Regions from separate parts of the Solibacillus sp. FSL H8-0523 genome, predicted to be linked through region 3. Evidence: riboswitches for the same ligand, from Rfam matches in the RefSeq annotation. Region 3 holds a riboswitch; each other region holds the start of a gene.
What was found. A riboswitch is a leader RNA that binds a small molecule or an ion and turns the genes downstream of it on or off. The one in region 3 is predicted to bind S-adenosylmethionine.
Positions count from the first base shown of each region.

Region 1: another riboswitch for S-adenosylmethionine. It lies ahead of NSQ62_RS12835 (Na+/H+ antiporter NhaC family protein); the one in region 3 lies ahead of NSQ62_RS01365 (O-acetylhomoserine aminocarboxypropyltransferase/cysteine synthase family protein).
Region 2: another riboswitch for S-adenosylmethionine. It lies ahead of NSQ62_RS19725 (ATP-binding cassette domain-containing protein); the one in region 3 lies ahead of NSQ62_RS01365 (O-acetylhomoserine aminocarboxypropyltransferase/cysteine synthase family protein).
Region 4: another riboswitch for S-adenosylmethionine. It lies ahead of metA (homoserine O-succinyltransferase); the one in region 3 lies ahead of NSQ62_RS01365 (O-acetylhomoserine aminocarboxypropyltransferase/cysteine synthase family protein).

Region 1 is NZ_CP150291.1:2,577,655-2,580,815, reverse strand. Features, by position in the region: gene NSQ62_RS12835 (Na+/H+ antiporter NhaC family protein) at 56-1,354, opposite strand; SAM riboswitch class I at 1,432-1,530, opposite strand; gene NSQ62_RS12830 (acyltransferase family protein) at 1,722-2,699, shown strand; gene NSQ62_RS12825 (LysE family transporter) at 2,916-3,161, shown strand, end outside.
Region 2 is NZ_CP150291.1:3,943,511-3,946,671, reverse strand. Features, by position in the region: gene NSQ62_RS19730 (methionine ABC transporter permease) at 1-564, opposite strand, end outside; gene NSQ62_RS19725 (ATP-binding cassette domain-containing protein) at 554-1,579, opposite strand; SAM riboswitch class I at 1,680-1,779, opposite strand; gene NSQ62_RS19720 (NlpC/P60 family protein) at 1,953-3,161, shown strand, end outside.
Region 3 is NZ_CP150291.1:273,239-276,399, reverse strand. Features, by position in the region: gene NSQ62_RS01370 (hypothetical protein) at 1-68, opposite strand, end outside; gene NSQ62_RS01365 (O-acetylhomoserine aminocarboxypropyltransferase/cysteine synthase family protein) at 297-1,601, opposite strand; SAM riboswitch class I at 1,732-1,846, opposite strand; gene NSQ62_RS01360 (DASS family sodium-coupled anion symporter) at 2,262-3,161, shown strand, end outside.
Region 4 is NZ_CP150291.1:2,189,223-2,192,383, forward strand. Features, by position in the region: gene NSQ62_RS10870 (ABC transporter ATP-binding protein) at 1-711, shown strand, start outside; gene metA (homoserine O-succinyltransferase) at 1,041-1,982, opposite strand; SAM riboswitch class I at 2,072-2,179, opposite strand; gene NSQ62_RS10880 (nucleoside-diphosphate sugar epimerase) at 2,237-2,977, opposite strand; gene NSQ62_RS10885 (AAA domain-containing protein) at 2,989-3,161, opposite strand, start outside.

The DNA of each region.
Region 1 (3,161 bases), 1.8 Mb from region 3:
TTTAGGAAATAAAAAAATCCGCAAACAAGCTTTCACTCGTTTACGGAATCTATTATTATTTCTGCGTTTTTGCCTTAGGATAACCGATTAAAATTGCAATCACACCACATACCCCAACTAAAATCGAGTAATACGAATGCTGCATCATTAAAATAGGGGAGATGCCTGCAACACTTGCTGCGACTAAGAACTGTGCACCGTATGGGATAATCCCTTGTACAACACATGAGAAAATATCAACGATACTTGCTGATTTGCGCGGTTCGATCTCATACTTCTCGGCAATATTTTTAGCTAAAGGGCCTGCAATCATAATGGCGATTGTATTATTTGCTGTTGAGAGGTCTGTTAAACCCACAAGTCCAGCCATCGCAAATTCCGCATCTTTTTTTGATTTGATTTTGCGAGTTGCTAGATGGACGATGAAATCAATCCCACCATTATGACGAATAACTTCAACCATCCCACCGATTAAAATCGCTAAAAACGCCATTTCAAACATGTTGCTCATTCCTGTGCCAATCGCTTGCACAAATTCCATAATTGAATAGCTACCATCGATGAAGCCGATCATCCCAGCTAAACCGATGCCACTCGCTAATACAGCAAAGACATTCAAACCAATTAACGCAAAGACAATAACAAAAATATACGGAATCACCTTATACCATTCAAAGCTAGCATATTCGATGTGAGCAGAGGCATCTACTGTTAACACCGCTAAAATGATACAAGTAACAATTGCAGCAGGTAGCACGATGAAAAAGTTCACTTTAAATTTGTCCTTCATTTCTGCTCCTTGAGAACGAACCGATGCGATCGTTGTATCTGAAATAAACGATAAGTTATCCCCAAACATAGCACCACCAATGACTGTTGCCATTAATAGTGGTATTGAAATATCCGTTTGCTCCGCAATGCCTAAGCCAATTGGTGCAAGGGCGACAATCGTACCAACTGAAGTCCCCATCGCCAGTGAAATAAAGCAGGCGATGACAAACAGCCCGACAACAAGTAAATTTTGCGGTATAACTGATAACGCAAAGTTCACGGTTGCATCAATCGCCCCCATGCCTTTCGCGGTTTCTGAAAACGCCCCCGCTAGTAGGAAAATCAGTACCATTAACATCACATTCGGGTTGCCAGCACCTTTTGTAAAAATATCAATTTTTTTAGCAAATGGTTCTTTGCGATTCATGACAATGGCGACAACACTTGCGATTGTAATCGCGACAATTACCGGAAAGGCATAAAAATCATCAAGCACAATACCTGAACCGATAAATAAAATTAAAAACACAACAAATGGGACAAGTGCCCACGGATTTCCTTTTTGCATGACTGTCTCCTTCACGTTCAAATCATAATTAATACATACAAAAAGCCTCTTCTTAACTAAATAAGAAGAGGCATGTAGTCATTCATATACTCATCTTATCTTTCAAGAACGCACTCTTGCAGGATTTGGCATAGAAAAATTCCGCTGCCGAGACTTCAAAGGGCCTGTCCCTCCATCTCTCATGATAAGAAACTATTTAATTTTTTGAAATAAGCATTAGATTATACGAAAAATTACTATAAGTCAATTTGTTAGTTAGTTCTGAATAATCGATTTAGTTTGGGGATTCGGAAATGAAACACTTTAAGCAAAAAGGTTTCGTATTGGTCGATGAATTGTTATGATAGCACATGTAATTTTTTTAAAGAAGGAAGTTTTTAATATGGACAAGCAGTTAACTGCTGGAGGGCGCGATGCGTATTTTGATAATGCGAAAGCGCTGTTAATTGTCGGTGTTGTGTTGGGACACACACTATCAGGCATGCTTGGAGAAACACGCTGGATGGATAGCTTATACATGTTCATTTATACGTTCCATATGCCGGCATTTATCTTTGTAACGGGCTATTATGCAAAGGTGTTACGTACGAAAAGAGATTGGTGGAAGCTTATAAAATCGGTCGTACTTCCGTATTTTATTTTCCAATTTCTTTATACGGCGTATTATATATATGTTTTAGAACTTAGCGTTACGTTCAATTTTTTTGAGAACTTACGTTGGGGATTGTGGTTTTTAGTCAGTTTATTTTGTTGGCGTGTACTGTTGCCTTTTTTCACACGATCAAAATGGATGATTGTGGTGGCTTTAGTTATTTCATTAATCGCGGGTGAACTGCCATTTATTAATGAACTATTTTCGTTGTCACGTACAGTTTATTTCTTTGTCTTTTTTATAGCAGGCTATCATTTGTCCGTTGATCCATTAAAAAAGGCGGGGAAAAGAGGAAAGCTAATTGGCGTTATCGTACTTGTCCTCATATTTATCAGTATGTATGTGATGAATGATACCTCTTGGCGAGAATGGTTATTTGGAAGGTTGCCATATATTGAATTAGAACCGTTTATTTTTGGTAACGGGATGTTAAACCGACTGACTATTTATATGATTTGTGGAGTCGCGATGATTGCTTTTTTAGCAGCTGTACCGACAAAGAAATATAGTTGGACCGTAATTGGGCAACGTACAATGGCCATTTATTTATTTCACCTTGCTGCTGTGCAGACTTTTCGACAACTGCCTATTTACGAACAATGGCTACAATTAGGTAACTATTATTTCTTCTTTTTGTTTGTATTCCTAACCATTGCTGTACTTGCGCTTCCACTCTTCAGCAAGATTTTAAGTGGAAAAATTAAATGATAAAGAATATACAGGAAATTGCTAACGGTTTGAAAAGAGGTTTCCGAATCCACATGGTCAAAGCACTCGAGTTATTCGGGTGCTTTTTCTATTAGATGCACATAAAAGAACTAATTTATTGTAATTTGCAGTAACTTGAAAATTCATAAATATTCAAATATAATAATATTTATGAAACGGACGTAAGAAGGAATCATGCTTGGAAGAAGTGGTTACATGAGTTTGTATTTTGCCTATGTAATGGTGGGATTAGCTATTGCAATGCCTGTAGGGGCTATTACAGTTGAGATGACGAAACAAGGATTGAAAAATGGTTTTATGCATGGCTGGGCTGTAGGGCTAGGCGGGATGACGATTGATTTGGCGTTAATTTTCGCGTTATATTTAGGGGTAGCAAAATTTTTAGCGCTACCATACATCCAACTGCCGCTGTGGATTGTTGGGGCAATCTTTTTATTTATA
Region 2 (3,161 bases), 470 kb from region 3:
ATCAAATCGTTGATAACCATAAGTAATGGCAATATGACCTAAACCACCGCCACCAACTGTACCTGCAATCGCTGAGAAATCGATTAAACTAATTGTTACAAAGGTTAACCCTAAAATAAGTGGTCCTAATGCTTCTGGAATTAACACGGTAAAGATAATTTGCAGTGGGCTCGCACCCATTGCTTTTGCCGCTTCAATAACACCCGGGTCGATACTGATTAAGTTTGTTTCTACAATACGTGCAATGCCGAATGCTGCGGCAATTGTCATTGGGAATACGGCTGCGCTTGTACCGATTGTTGTTCCCATAACAATTCGTGTTAGCGGCGAAATTGCTACTAAGAAAATTAAAAACGGAATGGGGCGTACAATGTTGATTAAAATATTAAGTACGTTAAATGTTAACTTGCTTTCTAAAATATTATTTTCACGTGTTACGAATAAAAGTATTCCTATGGAAATACCAAGAATTGAACCAAAACCAAGCGTCAAAATAACCATATAAAGTGTTTCGCCAGTTGCTTCAATAATTCTTGGCCAAAATGTACTCCAATCAACCTTCATTTAATAGCACCTCCTCTACGTCAACTTGCTGTGAAAGCTCTTCGATGACTTTCTTTATTTGTTCGTCCTCACCCTGGAATGAAATGAGCAAGTTACCAAATAATTTTTGTTGTAGCTCTCGTACGGAACCATAAATGATGTTAAATGGTACGTGATGCTTTTGCGTAATTTCAGAGAGTAGCGGGTTATGTGTGAGCGACCCTTTAAATAATACGCGGTATAAATGCTGCCCACCAGAACGTTGCCACTCTTGTAAGATCTGTGGTGAAGGAACATCTTGGTGCACCGATTGAATAAAACGCTGCGTTGTTGTGTGCTGTGGTTGTGTAAACACTTCGTACACATCTCCTTGTTCAATCACTTGCCCTTGTTCCATGACTGCGACACGATTACAAATCGTCTGAATAACATGCATTTCATGGGTGATGAGTAAAATCGTAATGCCGAATTCTTCATTTACTCGTTTTAACAGTTTTAAAATATCAGCTGTCGTTTCTGGATCCAGTGCGGATGTTGCTTCATCGCAGATGAGAATATCTGGATTCGTTGCAAGTGCACGGGCAATTCCGACACGTTGTTTTTGCCCACCAGATAATTGTTCGGGGTAGTCTTTTGCTTTTTCAGATAGCCCCACGAACTTTAAAAGCTCTGTTGTACGTCGCTCGATTTCAGCTTTTGGTGTACCAGCCAGTTTAAGTGGATAGGCAATATTGCCAGCGACTGTTCGTGATGTCATCAAGTTGAAATTTTGAAAAATCATACCGATGCGGCGACGTAATTGGCGTAAATCTTTTGGAGCTAGCGATGCTAAATCAGTTCCTTGTATTTTGACAGTACCTGTAGAAGGCTTTTCAAGTAAGTTGACTAAGCGCAGTAGCGTACTTTTGCCAGCACCACTGAAGCCGATAATCCCAAAAATGTCACCTTGTTCAATGGTTAAGTTCACATCGCGAACCGCATGAACTTCACGATCTTTTATTTTAAATGACTTTGATATATTCGAAAATTCAATCATTTTAACGCCCACCTTTATTAGAATACAATGCGAAATTTTTCATAAAAAAAACTTTCGCATCTTAAAAATAAGATACGAAAGTTTGAAAAGTCTACTTTTGTTCTTATCTCTCAAGTCATTACTTGCAGGATTTGGCACGAGGCTAATAAGCTGTTGCCGAGACGTCTCAGGGCCTGTCCCTCAGTCTCTCTTGATAAGAAATATTTAATTGGTTGCTTGCTGTGAACCTAATATTAAATCCCAGTAAACTGATTGTCAATATATATTTTTCGAAAAAATATTTTATTCTGAATAATATTCGATTATATGAGATATGGGAGGAAATATTTGTTAGAATAATATTTTAGAGAAATGAATAGGAGTGAAAAGAATAATGACAAAGAGAATTGTTCAAATTGTAGTTATGCTTTTAGTATTTTTTAGTTTTCATACGAGTGGGCAAGCGAAGGTATTTATCGATGTGGGAGACGGTTCAAAATTAGAACAAGAGCTGGTGGTTCTTAGTGATTACGGTGGGATTACAATAACACCGAACGAAGCATTCCGAGTAAATGAAGCCTTAACACGTTATGAAATGGCTGAATTTTTAGTGCGTACATTACAGTTAGATCTAGAAGTAAGTGCAATCCCTACATATGCAGACATAGCACAAGATGATGAAAGAATGCCGGTTATTGCTGCGATTACCGAAGCTCGTATTATGTCGGGCTTTGAAGGCAATTTTAATCCCGATGCAATAGTAACACGTGTTCAAGCGGTGAAAACGTTAGAACAAGTGTATCAATTAACTGGTCAATCGAAATTAGGTTATATAGATATTAAGACAAATCACGATGCGTATGCTACGATTCAAGCATTTATTGCAAATGGAATTTTTATTCCAGCAAAAAATGAAAAATTTAACCCGAATGCACAGATAGCACGTGGAGATTTTGTTTCCTACTTAGCACGTATTTTAGAGCCGACATTACGTCTAACAGAACCTAAAGAGCCAGTGTATGAAAGCTGTGTTGTGGAGACGGATAAAAAGCGCTATGTTGTCGATGTCGCGGTAACAAATATGTGGAATAAATCAAATCAAACACGTAACATTGATTATCCATCAAAGAAAGATCCAGTAGACATGCAAAAATGGGTGTCATCTTTATCGATCATGCAAAAAAAATGGCTTGTTGGGAAAACAGATACACAGGCATTATATGGCGATGAGGTAACGCTTATAGAAAAGAAAGGAAAATGGTCTCGAATTGCAGCAAAGGATCAGTATGTGCCGTATTTAAAGGCTGGTTATCCAGGATGGGTGCCAGAATCACATGTTGCTGTTACAACGAAAAACTATGATGATTGTGCGATTGCAGTCGTAACGGCAAAGAAAACAACATTAATAAACGAAATCAATAAAGAGAAGTTCTTAGAAATTAGTTATGCAACGATTTTACCGGTAGTTAAGACAGATGACACGTACTATCATGTCGAAACGCCAAATAAAGGCATTAAATTATTAAAGAAAAGCGATGCAAAAACGTATCAAAAGTATAGTGATATACCAAAACCAACAGCTGAAACGATTATAAAAGAGGCC
Region 3 (3,161 bases):
TCCTTTACTTCATTTAATTCATAGATTACGTAAGCAGCGACGTTTTGTGCACTATATACTTTTCCCATGTCGAACAACTCCTTTTCTTTTAATTTGAATCTTCATTTTGAAATCATGTGCAACATCATTTCAACTGATATTCCTTTAAATCGTTCGGTTAATATATTCCTATTGTATTACTTGGTATTAACGTTGTCAATAAAACTTATAAAAATAGTAGGGATTAAATTTTTGAAAACTCACTTTCTTTTCGAATGAGAAAAGAAAGCGCGTTTCTTCTATCTATTAGTTAGGTATTAATCGTTTGCTTCAGCACCTACAGCAACCGAAACTTTTGCTAACGCCTGCTCTAAATCGGCGATAATATCTTCTACTGCTTCAAGACCGATCGATAAGCGAATGAGCTCCTCTGATACGCCTGCAATTTTTAATTCTTCAGCTGATAATTGTTGGTGCGTTGTTGAAGCGGGATGAATAATTAATGATTTTGCGTCCCCTACGTTTGCTACATGTGAGAATAACGCTACGTTATCAATCACTTCTCGCCCTGCTTCACGACCACCTTTAATACCGAATGTAATAATCGAACCGAAGCCATTTTTCAAGTACTTCTTCGCTAAATCATGTGTCGCAAAATTCTCGAAGCCGTTGTAGTTTACGTATTCCACGAATGGGTGGTTTCTTAAATACTCGGCTACTTTTTGCGCATTTTCGTTATGACGGACAATACGCAAATGAAGCGTTTCGAGTCCTTGTAAGAAGTTGAATGCCGCGTCTGCTGATAAAGTTGGACCGAAATCACGCAGTAATTGAACACGAAGCTTTGTGGCAAATGAAGCCCCTGCTGCGTCAATTCCATAGCGAATGCCGTGGTATGAACTATCCGGCTCTGTAAAAACAGCATGACGTCCTTGTGTCCAGTCAAATTTCCCTGCATCCACGACAACACCGCCGATTGTCGTCCCGTGACCGCCAATCCATTTCGTTGCGGAGTGAATGACAACGTCTGCGCCAAATTCAATCGGGTTACTACCATACGGCGAAGCAAATGTGCTATCGATCAGTAATGGTAGACCGTTTTCATGTGCGATATTGGCAACTGCTTCAATATCTAACACCTTTAAGCTTGGGTTACCGATAATTTCTGCATATACGGCCTTTGTTTTATCCGTAATGGCGGCACGGAAGTTTTCTGGGTCCGATTCGTCAACGAATTTTACGGTAATCCCGTAGCGCGGTAAAGTTGTCGCAAATAAATTGTACGTTCCCCCGTAAAGTGAGCCTGCTGCAACAATTTCGTCACCAGCGCCCGCTAAGTTTAAAATTGAAAACGCCACTGCTGCTGCACCAGATGAAAGTGCTACTGCCGCTGTTCCGCCTTCAAGTAATGCCACGCGCTCTTCAAACGCCCCTACTGTCGGGTTCATAATACGTGAATAAATATTGCCCGCTTCCTCTAATGCAAAAAGACGTTGCGCATGAGCCGTGTCCTTAAATGCATAAGCCGTTGTGCGGTAAATTGGTACAGCAATTGCGCCCGTTACCGGATCTGGCTTTTGGCCTCCATGTAGTAATAATGTTTCTGGTCGTAAGTTTGTCATTATTGTACCTCCTAAAAAATTTTCGATGGTAAATCGGTGTATTTTGAGGAGGGGTTCGTTTTTTAAATGAAAAAAACGGAGACCCTCTTCAGTTAAGAAGAGAGTCCCCGCGTATGAGCAAGTTAACCTCCTCTTATCTGCCAAAATGGTTGTACATTTTGTAGGACGTAGCACCTTAGTGAATTATTACTCACTGGTTGCTGGGCTTTCATAGGGCCTATTCCCTCAGCCGCTCTTGATAAGAGTGTATGTGATTTGTGTTCCATCGTTGATTCACAGTATAAAACAGAGTAAATCCATCTGTCAACACTAAAAATTTAATTTTCTGAATTTTTATTTCCTGAATTTCCTATTGCGTATTCTTTTCGCTATCAATTACCATTAAATACTAAATAAATACATATTTTACTATCACAATCTTTAAAAAGAATAGTAATTCACTAATTTTTAAATAACATAATTCACTAAATATTAACAATAATTACTACTTATGATTGCTATAATTATTTATGACAAATACTTTTATTTATAGCTTTATTAACAAAGTAACCGCACTATGTACATAAAAAGTAACATTGTCACGTCTTTATTCTAAGAAAACTTCTTAGGTCGAAATTATTATTTCAATAAAAATTTAATAGATGTGAAGGAGGCATTTTTATGACAACAGCAACAGAGAAAAACAATGGCGCTACGGAGCAAAAACGCAATTTAAAGCCACTTTGGATTGCGCTCGCATTCGCTGCACTTATTATCATTGTATTATTACCAAACAATGGCGACTTACCGGTTATGGGGCAACGTACGTTAGCAATTTTAGCGTTTGCCGTTATTTTATGGGTAACTGAAGCCGTATCTTACCCAGTCAGCTCGGCTATGATTTTAGCATTAATCGCCGTATTACTTGGTTTAGCACCAAGCTTGGAAGATCCATCTGTTCAAATGGGAACAAGTAATGCACTAAAACTAGCTTTAGGTGGCTTTAGTAACTCTGCGGTAGCATTAGTAGGGATGGCGCTGTTTTTAGCAGCCGCAATGCAAATTACCAACTTACATAAGCGTATCGCACTTTGGGTCTTATCATTAGTTGGTACAAAAACAAACGCACTTGTATTTGGTGCGATTTTAGTAGCAATCGTCTTAGCATTCGTTGTACCGAGTGCGACAGCTCGTGCAGGTGCGGTTGTTCCAATCCTTTTAGGGGTTGTTGCAGCATTCGGCTTAACAAAACAAAGTAGACTCGCGGCATTATTAGTTATTACAGCAGCACAGGCCGTTTCAATTTGGAATGTCGGAATTAAAACCGCCGCTGCACAAAACTTAATTGCACTTGGCTTTATTAAAACTGAATATGGGATCGATATTGCATGGGGCGAGTGGTTTATGTACGCCGCGCCATTCTCAGCGATCATGTCGGTCGTATTATTCTTCGTCATGATTAAATTAATCAAACCTGAGACAGACAATATTTCAAGCGGCAAAGACGTAATTCGCCAACAGTTAGCGGAACTTGGCCCAATGAAACGCAAAGAAATCACATTAATCATTACAACGTTAGTA
Region 4 (3,161 bases), 1.9 Mb from region 3:
AACTGGCACGTCGAAAAAAATCAACATTGGGCAATTTTAGGGTTAAATGGCTCTGGGAAAACAACCTTGTTGAAAGTCATTAACGGCTATATTTGGCCAAATGAAGGTTCTGTACAGGTTTTAGGGGAAACGTACGGAAAAACGTATATTCCAAAATTACGCAGTCGTATCGGTTGGGTAAGCAATGCGATGATTGACAATTTTAACTGGCAGGACAATGCCATTGAAATCGTGCTTAGCGGCAAATTTGGGGCACTTCGTTTATTTGAAGATGTAACGAATGAGGAAATCGATCAAGCCTTGCACATTATGAAGCATTTTAACTGTGGTGATTTGGCCAATAAGCCATTTGAGTATTTATCACAGGGGGAACGTCAGCGTGTACAGATTTCTCGTGCATTAATGGCCGAACCCGAAATTTTAATTTTAGATGAACCATGTGGCGGCTTAGATTTAATTGAACGCGAAAATTTACTACAAACGATTGAGCAAATTGTTGGTCGTGAAAACTGCCCAACACTGATTTACGTGACACATCATGTTGAAGAAATTTTGCCCTGTATTAATCATGTATTATTGATGAAGGACGGTCAGGACGCGGCTTCTGGTCTGCGCGAAGAAATCTTAACGGAAGCTGTATTAAGTGAGTTTTTCGAACGTGAAGTGAGCCTGCAATTTGAGCGTGACCGCGCTTGGCTTGCGGTAAAATAACGGTTTAAAATAAAATCGCACTCAGACGATTTGGATGGGTAAAGACCTTATTAAAGGTCATTTCGATTCGTCTGAGGCGCGAATTACAAATGTAATAAACAGGTAAAAAACGTCTGAAAATCTCGCTTTCCAGACGCTTTATTAATGTTAAGGAAATTATAGATTCTCGCATTGTAGATAACTTTATATAAAATTTATCCTACGTCTAGGCTAATGCGCCAGCCCCTCGAGCTTTTCGATCCCGCCGTCGAAAGTGATGAAGCGTTTACTTTCTAGTCGGGTCCTCCAAAGCTGGTCGGGGCTTAAAGGGCACTTTAGCGCTTTTGTTCTTAAATATGAAACTCAATCGTCTCATCAACATAATGCCAATCATATGGTGTTTCTTGGTATACATAGTAGTTCAACCAGTTGTAGAACAATAAATGCGAATGAGCACGCCAAATATTTTTCGGCGTTTTTCCTGGATCATTATCTGGGAAGTAGTTAATCGGTAGCTCTGTATTTTCAGGGTCCTTTTCGAGATCACGGAAATATTCGTCAGACAGCGTTGTCGCATCATACTCGAGATGACCTGTAATCATAATGTGCTTGTTATTTTTCGACTGTGCGATAAATACACCTGCCTCATCTGAATAGCTCAGTAAGCGTAAATCTGGATGCGCACGTACTTCGTCTATCGACACCGATGTATGGCGTGAATGCGGTGCTACGTATTCATCACTAAAGCCGCGCACTAAATCCACCGTTAAATCGGTAATGACATGCGAATACACACCGGAGCATTTTTTCGGCAATTCAAATTTCCCGATGCCAAAGTGATGATAAAGTGCAGCTTGCGCACCCCAACAAATATACATAATCGAGGTAACATTTTTGTCGGCCCAGTCCATGATTTTTGTGATTTCTTGCCAATAACCAACGTCTTCAAATTCCATTTTTTCAACAGGTGCACCGGTAATAATAAGTCCATCATAGCGGCGGTGCTGCACTTCATCAAATGTTTGATAGAACGTATCTAAATGTGATTTTGATACATTTTTTGATTCGTATGAAGCTGTATTTAAAAATGTAACATCTACTTGAAGAGGTGTATTCCCTAGTAATCGTAATAACTGTAGCTCCGTTTTCTCTTTTTCCGGCATTAAGTTAAATACTAAAATGTTTAGTGGTCGGATTTGCTGTGTTTTCGCGCGGTCCTCTTCCATCACGAAAATTTTCTCTTTTTTAAGTAGCTCGCCAGCCGGTAAACTTTTTGGAATATTAATTGGCATCGCTGTGTTCCCCCTAATTGTTCTTCAATTTATCCAAATCAAAAAGCCTCACATTTCCAGCGTAAACAGAAATGAGAGGCTTTTACCCGAACTTATCTGCCAAGGATTGCTCCTTGCTGGAATTAGCACCTTTCTAACTAAGTTAGAGGTTGCTGAAACATCGCCGGGCCAAGTCCCTCCGTTTCTCTTGATAAGACTATTAAATTTTTATTAGTGTAACACGCGTGTGTGAATTTTGCAATAATTCTCACAAATTATTTATTTTTCTCCATTTCAAACAACGATGCTTCTAGCTTTGAATCCCAAGCCCCTGTGAGTGTATTATAAACACGCGCAAATTGGCGATCTTCCTTTGCATTATTCACAATAAAGCAAACAACTGGAACATCATTAATTTGCACAGACTCAGAGCTTACAATACTCGTAATAAATTGTGGTACTTCATCCTCAGCTACTGGCTGCGCCGCTAGTTGTTGCTGGATATAATCAATCAACATAGATTCTTCAATTTCTTTGATGTCCTCTGATTCTACACTCGGAAAGCTCTCAGGGAATTGTTCGAGCTCTTCAAACTGCTCTAAATCCCCGTCTAACAACATTTCATGTACGGGACTATACTGTACAAAATAGCTTGTTTCCTCGAGCTCCTCCTCAAAAATGCCACTTTCGAGTTGTGCCTTCCCTTTAGCTGTTAAGGAGAACGTTTCCTCTTTTTGAATCATGCCAAGGTGCAGCATTTTATTCGTTAAGTCATGAATAAACAACGGCTCTACGAGTAAAATGTCCGCAAGTAGCTCGGCATTTTTAAGTTTTGCTTTGTTGAATGATAAAAGCATCATTTTCATTAAAATATCCATCGCGTTACGCATCACTGGATGATATTTTACTTCAAGCGTGTGCACGGGGATGGCATAATTCATTTGCTTTTCAATCGAGATGCCATCTTGCTGTAAAATTTGCTGCTGTAAGCTTTCTGTTAAGCGTTGTAAATCCATCAGTATCTCCTTTATACGGCAAAGTATCCGTCTTGCTGTTTCACGGTTTCGAGGACATGGCCATACATGTTGCGTACATTCTCATGTTTCGGACGCTTTGTGAACATGTCACTGCTGCCAATCATGATCAGTAGTTCACGTGCACGCGACAACGCAACATTTAGACGTCGATAATCCTTCGCAA